2 regions of the Exiguobacterium sp. s138 genome follow, and region 1 is predicted to be linked to the other one. Evidence: riboswitches for the same ligand, from Rfam matches in the RefSeq annotation. Region 1 holds a riboswitch; the other holds the start of a gene.
What was found. Region 1 has a riboswitch for S-adenosylmethionine ahead of KNP91_RS07850 (methionine ABC transporter ATP-binding protein). Riboswitches for the same ligand answer to the same signal wherever they lie in the genome.
Positions count from the first base shown of each region.

Region 2: linked by a shared signal. The riboswitch ahead of KNP91_RS11065 (amino acid permease) and the one ahead of KNP91_RS07850 (methionine ABC transporter ATP-binding protein) in region 1 are both predicted to bind S-adenosylmethionine.

Region 1 is NZ_JACSMW010000003.1:112,006-116,434, reverse strand. It holds gene KNP91_RS07865 (S-ribosylhomocysteine lyase) at 1-114, shown strand, start outside; gene KNP91_RS07860 (PLP-dependent cysteine synthase family protein) at 111-1,034, shown strand; gene KNP91_RS07855 (bifunctional cystathionine gamma-lyase/homocysteine desulfhydrase) at 1,027-2,193, shown strand; SAM riboswitch class I at 2,253-2,358, shown strand; gene KNP91_RS07850 (methionine ABC transporter ATP-binding protein) at 2,440-3,462, shown strand; gene KNP91_RS07845 (methionine ABC transporter permease) at 3,459-4,124, shown strand; gene KNP91_RS07840 (MetQ/NlpA family ABC transporter substrate-binding protein) at 4,159-4,429, shown strand, end outside.
Region 2 is NZ_JACSMW010000004.1:184,311-188,739, reverse strand. It holds gene KNP91_RS11070 (polysaccharide pyruvyl transferase family protein) at 95-1,513, shown strand; SAM riboswitch class I at 1,622-1,723, shown strand; gene KNP91_RS11065 (amino acid permease) at 1,804-3,204, shown strand; gene mmuM (homocysteine S-methyltransferase) at 3,179-4,111, shown strand; gene KNP91_RS11055 (MarR family winged helix-turn-helix transcriptional regulator) at 4,202-4,429, opposite strand, start outside.

The sequences.
Region 1 (4,429 bases):
GCGCAAAACGAAGTCCAATGCGGATTTGCAAGCGCCCACGACCTTAAAGGAGCGAAGCACTATGCCGAGAAAATGCTTGCCGGTCGTGATGAATGGGACATCGTCTTCGGATGATCGCGAAATCAGTCCGCGACCTCGTCGGAAATACGCCGCTCTACGAGATTACTTCATTCGATTTGCCTGCTGGTACGCGGATTTTGGCGAAGCTCGAATGGATGAACCCTGGGGGCAGCGTCAAAGACCGCCTGGGCATTCAACTCGTTGATGCCGCGATCGAACAGGGATATGTGACACGAGGCGGAACGATCATCGAACCGACTGCCGGCAACACCGGCATCGGTTTGGCGCTCGCCGCTAAAAAATATGACCTTCAAGTCATCTGTGTCGTTCCGGAAAAGTTCAGCCAGGAGAAACAGACGTTGATGCGAGCACTCGGCGCGACTGTCGTCAACACACCAACTGAACTCGATATGCAAGGCGCAATTGATAAAGCAAAAGAACTGGGACAAACGATTCCGAACAGCTATGTCCCGCTTCAATTCGAAAACGAAGAAAATCCGGTTACGTATCAGCGGACACTTGGTCCTGAGCTGATGGCGGAGCTGGATCAGATTGATTGGTTCGTTGCTGGATGCGGTTCAGGTGGAACGTTTGCCGGAACAGCGGCGTATTTAAAAGAACGTCTCGGGACAAAAGGTGCAATCGTTGAACCGGAAGGATCGGTCCTCAACGGGGGACCAGCCGGACCGCATAAGACGGAAGGCATCGGGACGGCCAAATGGCCAAGTCTCGTTTCCCGTGACTTAGTGGATGAAATTCATACGATTTCCGATCATGACGCTTTTACGAAAGTCCATGAACTGGCGGCCCGTGAAGGATTGCTCGTCGGCAGTTCGGCCGGCGCGGCACTCGTTGCAGCACTTGATCTGGCACATCGTTTTCCCGGCAGTACCATCGTCACCGTCTTTGCGGACAGTGCCGAACGGTATTTAAGCCAACAAATCTTTGAAAAGGTGGACGAGACACATGCGTAAAAAGACAGCATTGATTCATGGAGGAACAGGCGTCGATCGAGCAACAGGTGCCGTTACACCCCCGATTTATCAGACAAGTACCTACAAACAGGAAAAAATTGGTCAGTTAAAAGAAGGATATGAGTATTCCCGGACAGCGAACCCGACACGGACGAGCATCGAACGTCTGATTGCCGATCTTGAAGGCGGTGCACGCGGTTTTGCCTTCGGATCAGGGATGGCAGCGATTCACGCGGTGTTCAACCTGCTCGAATCAGGCGACCACATCGTCATGACAGATGACGTCTACGGCGGGACATTCCGTTTGATGCAGCGTGTCTTACCGAAGTTCAACATCCAAGTGACGTTCGTCGATACGACGGATCTCGCGGCGACGGAAGCTGCGGTGCAAGACAACACGAAGATGCTGTATGTCGAAACACCGACGAACCCGTTGTTGAAAGTTACAGATATCGCAGCAGTTGCTGAGATCGCGAAACGCAACAACTTGAAACTCGTCGTCGATAACACATTCGCGACACCTTACTTGCAACAACCACTCGCTCTCGGCGCAGATATCGTGCTGCACAGCGCGACAAAATACATCGGCGGTCATTCGGACGTCGTCGCCGGACTTGTCGTTGTCAACAGCGACGAGCTCGGAGAAGATCTTCACTTCATCCAGAACTCGACCGGCGGTATTCTTGGACCGCAGGACAGCTTCCTGCTCGTCCGTGGATTACGGACGCTTGGTATCCGGATGGATGCAATCGAAGAAACATCACACGATCTCGTTCAGTTCTTACAGGAACAGGACGTCGTTTCAAACATCTTCTATCCGGGACTGGCATCACATCCGGGTCACGCGACACAACAGAAACAGGCGACCGGTTTCGGCGGAATGATCAGTTTTGATGTCGGTTCAGCAGAAAATGCGGAGAAACTCGTCGAAGCGACACATTTCTTCACATTGGCTGAAAGTCTTGGAGCGGTCGAGAGTTTGATTTCCGTTCCGGCACGGATGACGCATGCGTCGATTCCAGCAGAGCGTCGCGCAGAACTCGGAATTACAGATGGTCTCGTTCGGATCTCGGTCGGTCTTGAGGACGCGGAAGACTTGAAAGAAGATTTGGCACGTGCTTTCAGTCTGCTTCAACCGGTTTCAGAAAAAACTGTTTGACAAGCAAAATAACCCCTGCTAATATTCAGATTATATTAAAAATAACTAAATACCGATAACTCTTATCGAGAGTGGTGGAGGGACTGGCCCGATGAAACCCGGCAACCGCGGAATTTATTCCGAAGTGGTGCTAATTCCAGCAGACGATTGTCTGCAAGATGAGAGCAAATGGTTTTGTGTACTGAAAAAGTGCGCGCGTTTGCTCTAAAACGTGCGCACTTTTTTTTATGTTTAGGAGGGACCGTATTGATTCGCTTACAGGATGTAGGAAAGATTTATCGCTCGAAGCGCGGATCGGTTGAAGCCGTCGTCAATGTCGACTTGTCAATCGAGCGCGGTGAAATTTTTGGGATAATCGGTTATTCAGGGGCAGGGAAATCAACACTGATTCGTTTGCTGAACATGCTTGAGGCACCGACGAGCGGCTCGATTCAAATCGATGGTGTCGAAATGACGACGCTCAAACCAAAAGAATTACGGGGCGTCCGTAAAAACGTCTCAATGGTGTTCCAACACTTTAATCTGCTTTGGTCACGGACAGTCGAAGAAAACATTATGTTCCCGCTTGAGCTCGGCGGTTATCCGAAAGCCCGCCGTAAAGAACGGGTTGCCGAACTGATTCAGCTCGTCGGACTCGACGGACGTGAAGGCGCTTATCCATCGCAACTGTCAGGTGGACAAAAACAACGGGTCGGGATTGCCCGGGCACTGGCATCCAATCCGGACGTCTTACTCTGTGACGAAGCGACAAGTGCGCTGGATCCAAAAACGACCGACTCGATCCTCGAGTTGTTGGTCGACATCAACAAAAAATTAAAACTGACCATCGTCTTGATCACACACGAGATGCATGTCATTCAAAAAATCTGTCACCGGGTCGCCGTCATGGAAGCCGGAAAAATCGTCGAACAGGGACCGGTTGCTGAAGTATTCCGTCACCCGAAACAGGCGATGACAAAAGAGTTCGTCAAACAATTGACGTCACCGTCTGAAAACGAATTGACGTTTGCGAAATTACGCGAGCGGTATCCGACCGGGAAAATCGTCCAGCTGACGTTTGTCGGTTCGACGGCGGAAAGTCCGATCCTTGCCGAAGTCATGAAAGATTCGAACTTATTATTCAATATCATCGGCGGAAACGTCGGACAGACGCAGGACGGAGCACTCGGAACGCTGTTCATTCAGTTGCTCGGTTCGGAACAGGAAGCACAAGCGGTCATCGCCAAACTTCAAGCGAGTGACGTTGAAGTGGAGGTGGATCACCGATGAGTACATTTTTTGCAGATGTGGATTGGGATATGGTCTGGGAAGCAACCGGCAGCACCGTTTATATGACGGCCGTTGCAGGGCTCGCAACGTTTGTCCTTGGATTGGCAATCGGTCTGTTGTTATATGCGACGAACGAAGAATTGTTGTTTAAAAACCGAACACTATATTCCGTGCTCAGCTTTTTAGTCAATATCTTCCGCTCGATCCCGTTTATCATTCTATTGATTCTGTTGATCCCGATCACGAAAATCATCGTCGGATCATTCTTAGGACCAACGGCTGCATTACCTGCGTTAATTCTCGGTGCAGCACCGTTTTACGGTCGGATGGTCGAACTGGCACTTCGTGAAGTCGATAAGGGTGTCATTGAGGCGGCTGAATCGATGGGAGCAACGAAGTTTCAAATCATCTATAAAGTCCTGATTCCGGAAGCCTTGCCGGCAATCGTCTCAGGAATCACCGTTACGCTTGTCGCACTCGTCGGTTACACGGCAATGGCCGGGTTAGCCGGTGGTGGTGGACTGGGGGACATGGCCTTCATCGAAGGATTCCAGCGTTCACAAAATAACATCACGGTCATCGCGACACTGTTGATTCTTGTCATCGTCTTCATCATTCAAATTATCGGTGACCTGCTTGTCAAAGCCATCGATAAACGGTAACACCTATCTTATTTAACCTTGGGAGGAATCATTCATGAAACTTTGGAAAAAATTCGTCGGCACAGCAACCGTATCGGTCTTAGCAGTCAGTCTTGCAGCATGTGGAGAAGAATCTTCATCAGGCAGCAGCGATTCAAAAACACTCGTCATCGGAGCGTCAAACGTTCCCCATGCTGAAATTCTCGAGCACGTCCAAAAAGAATATGAAGCAAAAGGCTATAAACTCGAAATCAAAAAGTTCCAGGATTACGTCCTGCCGAACAAAGCACTTGCTGAAAAAGAAATCGATGCGAACTATTTCCAAC
Region 2 (4,429 bases), on a different contig from region 1:
TTCAACTATCCTTGAAAAGACAAGATGGTTAAAAAAGCAAAATATATTTTATATTTTTTAAATGAAAACAGAAGTGAGAGGGGAATTATTTTACATGAAACGTATTATTATCCGTGCGGGTATGACACCGTTTGAACAGTTCGACGCAGAATATTTGATGAAGCATAACTCAATCGGAGGGAACGTCGGAAACCTGATTTATCAATACAGTATTTTCCGCACCTTGATGACAGAGGGCACGACGATCACACCGGATTACTACTACTATGAAGAAGAGCGTGCAGATGAAATCAATGCGAACTTCGATTTATATGTCATTCCACTCGCTGATGCATTCCGTAAAGAATTCGTCCCGACACTTCGTAAATATACAAAATTGATTAAAAAACTAAAGATTCCGGTCGTCGTCATCGGTGTCGGTTTACGCGCACCGTTTGAAGCGAATTTAAACGACGGTTTCTCATTTGATGAAGACGTTAAAGCGTTTGTCAGCGCAGTTCTTGAGCGCTCAAGCATGCTTGGACTTCGCGGCGAAATCACATCAAAATATTTGACGCGTCTTGGTTTCCGCGAAGGAATCGATCACAAAGTCATCGGTTGCCCATCGATGTATGCGTTTGGTCGTGATTTGAAAATTCGTGAAACGAATATCACAAAAGATTCAATGATCGGTGTCAACTCGTCACGTCTTGCACCGCAAAACGTCCTTAACTTCATCACACGCGGAATGGAAGAGTACCCGAACCATTACTTCATCCCGCAATGGATGAAAGAGTTACGCTTGACGTACACAGGGACACATCCGATTGCTGACTTATCGGTCACGAACTATCCGGTCAAGATGTCGGATCCGACTTACATGAACGACCGTGTCCGTTTCTTCCTGAACGCACAGACATGGATCGACTTCTTGAAAGAAGCTGACTTCAGCTTCGGAGCACGTCTTCACGGTAACATCACGGCAACACTTGCCGGAACACCAAGTATCCTGATTCCGAAAGATGCACGGATGCGTGAATTAACGGATTATCACCAATTGACACACATCTGGGCAAATGACATCACGGACAGCACACGCTTGTCGGATGTGATTGAGTCGGCGGACTTCCAAAGCCCGACACGTGTTCAGGCACGTAACTTCGACAACTTCGTTGATTTCTTGAACACAAATGATTTAGAGCACATCTATAAAGAAACGAACTATCCGGAGAACGTTCCGTTTGATCGCGAAATGGCAAAAGCAGAGTTGCTCCCGGTCGTTAAACCGATCACAGGAATCAGCATCGAAGAAGCTGTTTCACGTTTTGAATCATACTTCCCAGCCGAAGAGCAAAAAATCGTGGCTGCTCAAAAACGCGATAAAGCAAAAATGGCTGAAAAAGATAAGAAAATCAAGTCACTTCAAGGCAAGTTGAACAATCAAACAAAAGAAATGAAGCATCAACAAGGCACATTGAACCGGAAAGCGGTTCGAATGGCATTGAAGACTGCCGATTTGTTTGCGAAAAAATAAGCGACAGACGTCTTATACCAATTTGGTGTAAGACGTTTTTTTGTATGATAAATTCTGAATTGTGTTGACAATATCAGAACGGGGTTGGTACTGTTATGAAAAATTACATTCTTATCCAGAGAGGTGGAGGGACTGGCCCTTTGAAGCCTCAGCAACAGGTCGAAAGATACTGTGCTAATTCCTGCGGGTGCCGTACCCGATCGATAAGCTTCTTTTTATTGTCGACCGACGCACCCATGTATGTGGGTGCGTTTTTTATTTTATGAGAGAAAGAGGAGTGTGGAGGAGCAATGAAAGAAGGAACGTTTCGTCGGAAAATGGAATCCCGGCATATCGTCATGCTGTCACTTGGCGGTGTCATCGGGACGGGATTATTTTTAAGTACAGGGTATACGCTGGAGCAGGCAGGGCGTGTCGGCACGATTTTATCGTACCTGGTCGGAGCGCTTGCCGTATATCTCGTCATGCTCTGTTTAGGAGAGTTGAGCGTACATATGCCGGAAACCGGTGCCTTTCACAGTTACGCGACAAAATATCTTGGGTCCGGAACAGGTTATACCGTCGCCTGGCTCTACTGGCTGACTTGGACGGTTGCGCTCGGTTCAGAGTTTACGGCGGCCGGTTTATTGATGCAACGCTGGTTTCCGGACGTTCCGGTCTGGCTGTTCAGCACGTTATTCGTTGTCATGATTTTAGGGATTAACGTCTTGACGGTTCGATTGTTCGCAGAAGTCGAATTTTGGTTTTCCGCCGTCAAGGTGCTGACGATTTTAGTGTTCATCGTCTTAGGGACAGCGGCAATCGTCGGATTTTTACCGCTTGCCGAGGGATCTCAGGCTCCGATGCTTGCTCCTTTGACGGAGGGTGGACTGTTTCCACACGGAGCATTCGCCATCTTGATGACCATGCTCGCGGTCAACTTTGCCTATTCCGGAACAGAGTTGATCGGGATTGCGGCAGGTGAAGCCGTTGATCCGAAACGAACGGTGCCGCTGGCCATTCGAACGACTGTCTTCCGGCTCGTGCTATTTTTTGTCGGAACGATCATTGTGCTCGCGATTCTGTTACCGAATGACTCAAAAGGAGTGCTCGAAAGTCCGTTCGTTGCCGTGTTCGAACGGATCGGTCTCCCGTTTGCAGCAGACATCATGAACTTCGTCATCCTGACAGCGATTTTATCGGCAGCGAACTCCGGTCTGTACGCCGCATCACGGATGCTTTGGTCTTTATCCGATCAACGGATGATTACGCCGTACTTTTCTAAATTAAATGCGAGCGGAGTACCGACACGTGCCGTTCTCTTCAGTATGCTCGGTGGTCTGCTTGCCCTGTTCTCCAGCGTCTATGCACCGGGTTCCGTCTACATTGCGCTTGTCTCGATCTCGGGACTGGCAGTCGTCGTTGTCTGGATGAGTATCAGCGCCTCACAGTTCATGTTCCGCAAGCGCTATCTGCAAGAGGGGCATGATCTAAACGATTTGGTTTACCGGACGCCCTGGTATCCGTTTGTACCGATTCTGTCGTTTTTAATGTGTTTGGCTTCATTGATCGGAATCGCCTTTGATCCGACGCAACGGGTCGCCCTCTATTTCGGGGTTCCGTTTATCGCGGTCTGTTACATCGTTCATCATCTGACAAAAACATCATGGAAACGGAGTGTGGAAGATGTCAAAGAACAACAATCCAGTTGAACAACTGTTAAAAGAAAAACCCTATATTTTATTGGACGGAGCACTGGCGACGGAACTTGAACGCCATGGGAGAAATCTCGATGATCCGCTTTGGTCGGCCCGGGTACTGCTTGAAGAACCGGAACAGATTCACCGCGTCCATGCGGATTATTTTAAAATCGGGGCGGATTGCGCCATCACGTCCAGCTACCAAGCGAGTGTCGCCGGCTTCAGCAGCCGGGGGATTAAAGAAGAGGAAGCGATCGAGCTGATGAAACAAACGGTCTATCTGGCACAGCAGGCACGTGCGGAAACCGGACCGGCAGCGGATCACGCTTTGATTGCGGGATCGATTGGTCCTTATGGTGCCTATCTCTCGGACGGATCCGAATACATCGGTCATTACGGAGTCGACGATGCGCAACTTGAAGCTTTCCACCGTCCTCGTCTGGAAGCGTTAATCGCGGCAGGGGCGGACGTGTTGGCATTTGAGACGATTCCCTCCTTGCAGGAAGCGAAAATGCTGTTCCGGCTGCTCGAGGAGTTTCCGGAACAATCGGCCTGGCTTGCCTTTTCCCTGCGTGACGCAACACACATCAGTGAAGGAACACCGTTGAGTGAATGTATCGAAGCGTTAGGAGATCATCCGCAACTGGCGGCGATCGGCGCGAACTGTTTTCCGGCATCGATTGCGACAGAGTTCATCACGACATTAAAACAACTGACGGATGTCCCGATTATCGTCTATCCGAATTCCGGTGAGCAGTATGATCCGGTCAGCAAGACCTGGTCCGGTGAAACAGTGTGTACAGCGTTTGAAGACATTGCTCCGGAATGGTATGCCGCAGGTGCCCGGTTAATCGGCGGATGTTGTCGGACGACACCGGAGCAGATTGAGCGGATTCAGCAAAAGGTGACAATCGGTTAACCGGAAGTCGTATCTAATGAAGGACAAAAAAAGAGAGCGGAATTTTGCATCCGTCCTCTTTTTAGACTGATATTTCGTATTTTCAGAAACTCACCGTTCCCGTAACGCTTGGTTGAACTGTTTCAGCAACCGACCGAACGATTCGGCATCTTCATCCGGCCAGTCATGTAATAACCGTTCGATGCTTGTTAAACGGGCTGTCCGGTAAATTTCGAGCTCTTGTTGACCGTAATCTGTGATGTTGTAAAAGAAGGCCCGGCCGTCTGTCGGGTCTTTTATTTTTTCGACTAATTTTTTCTGATCGAGCGCAGCAGCTTG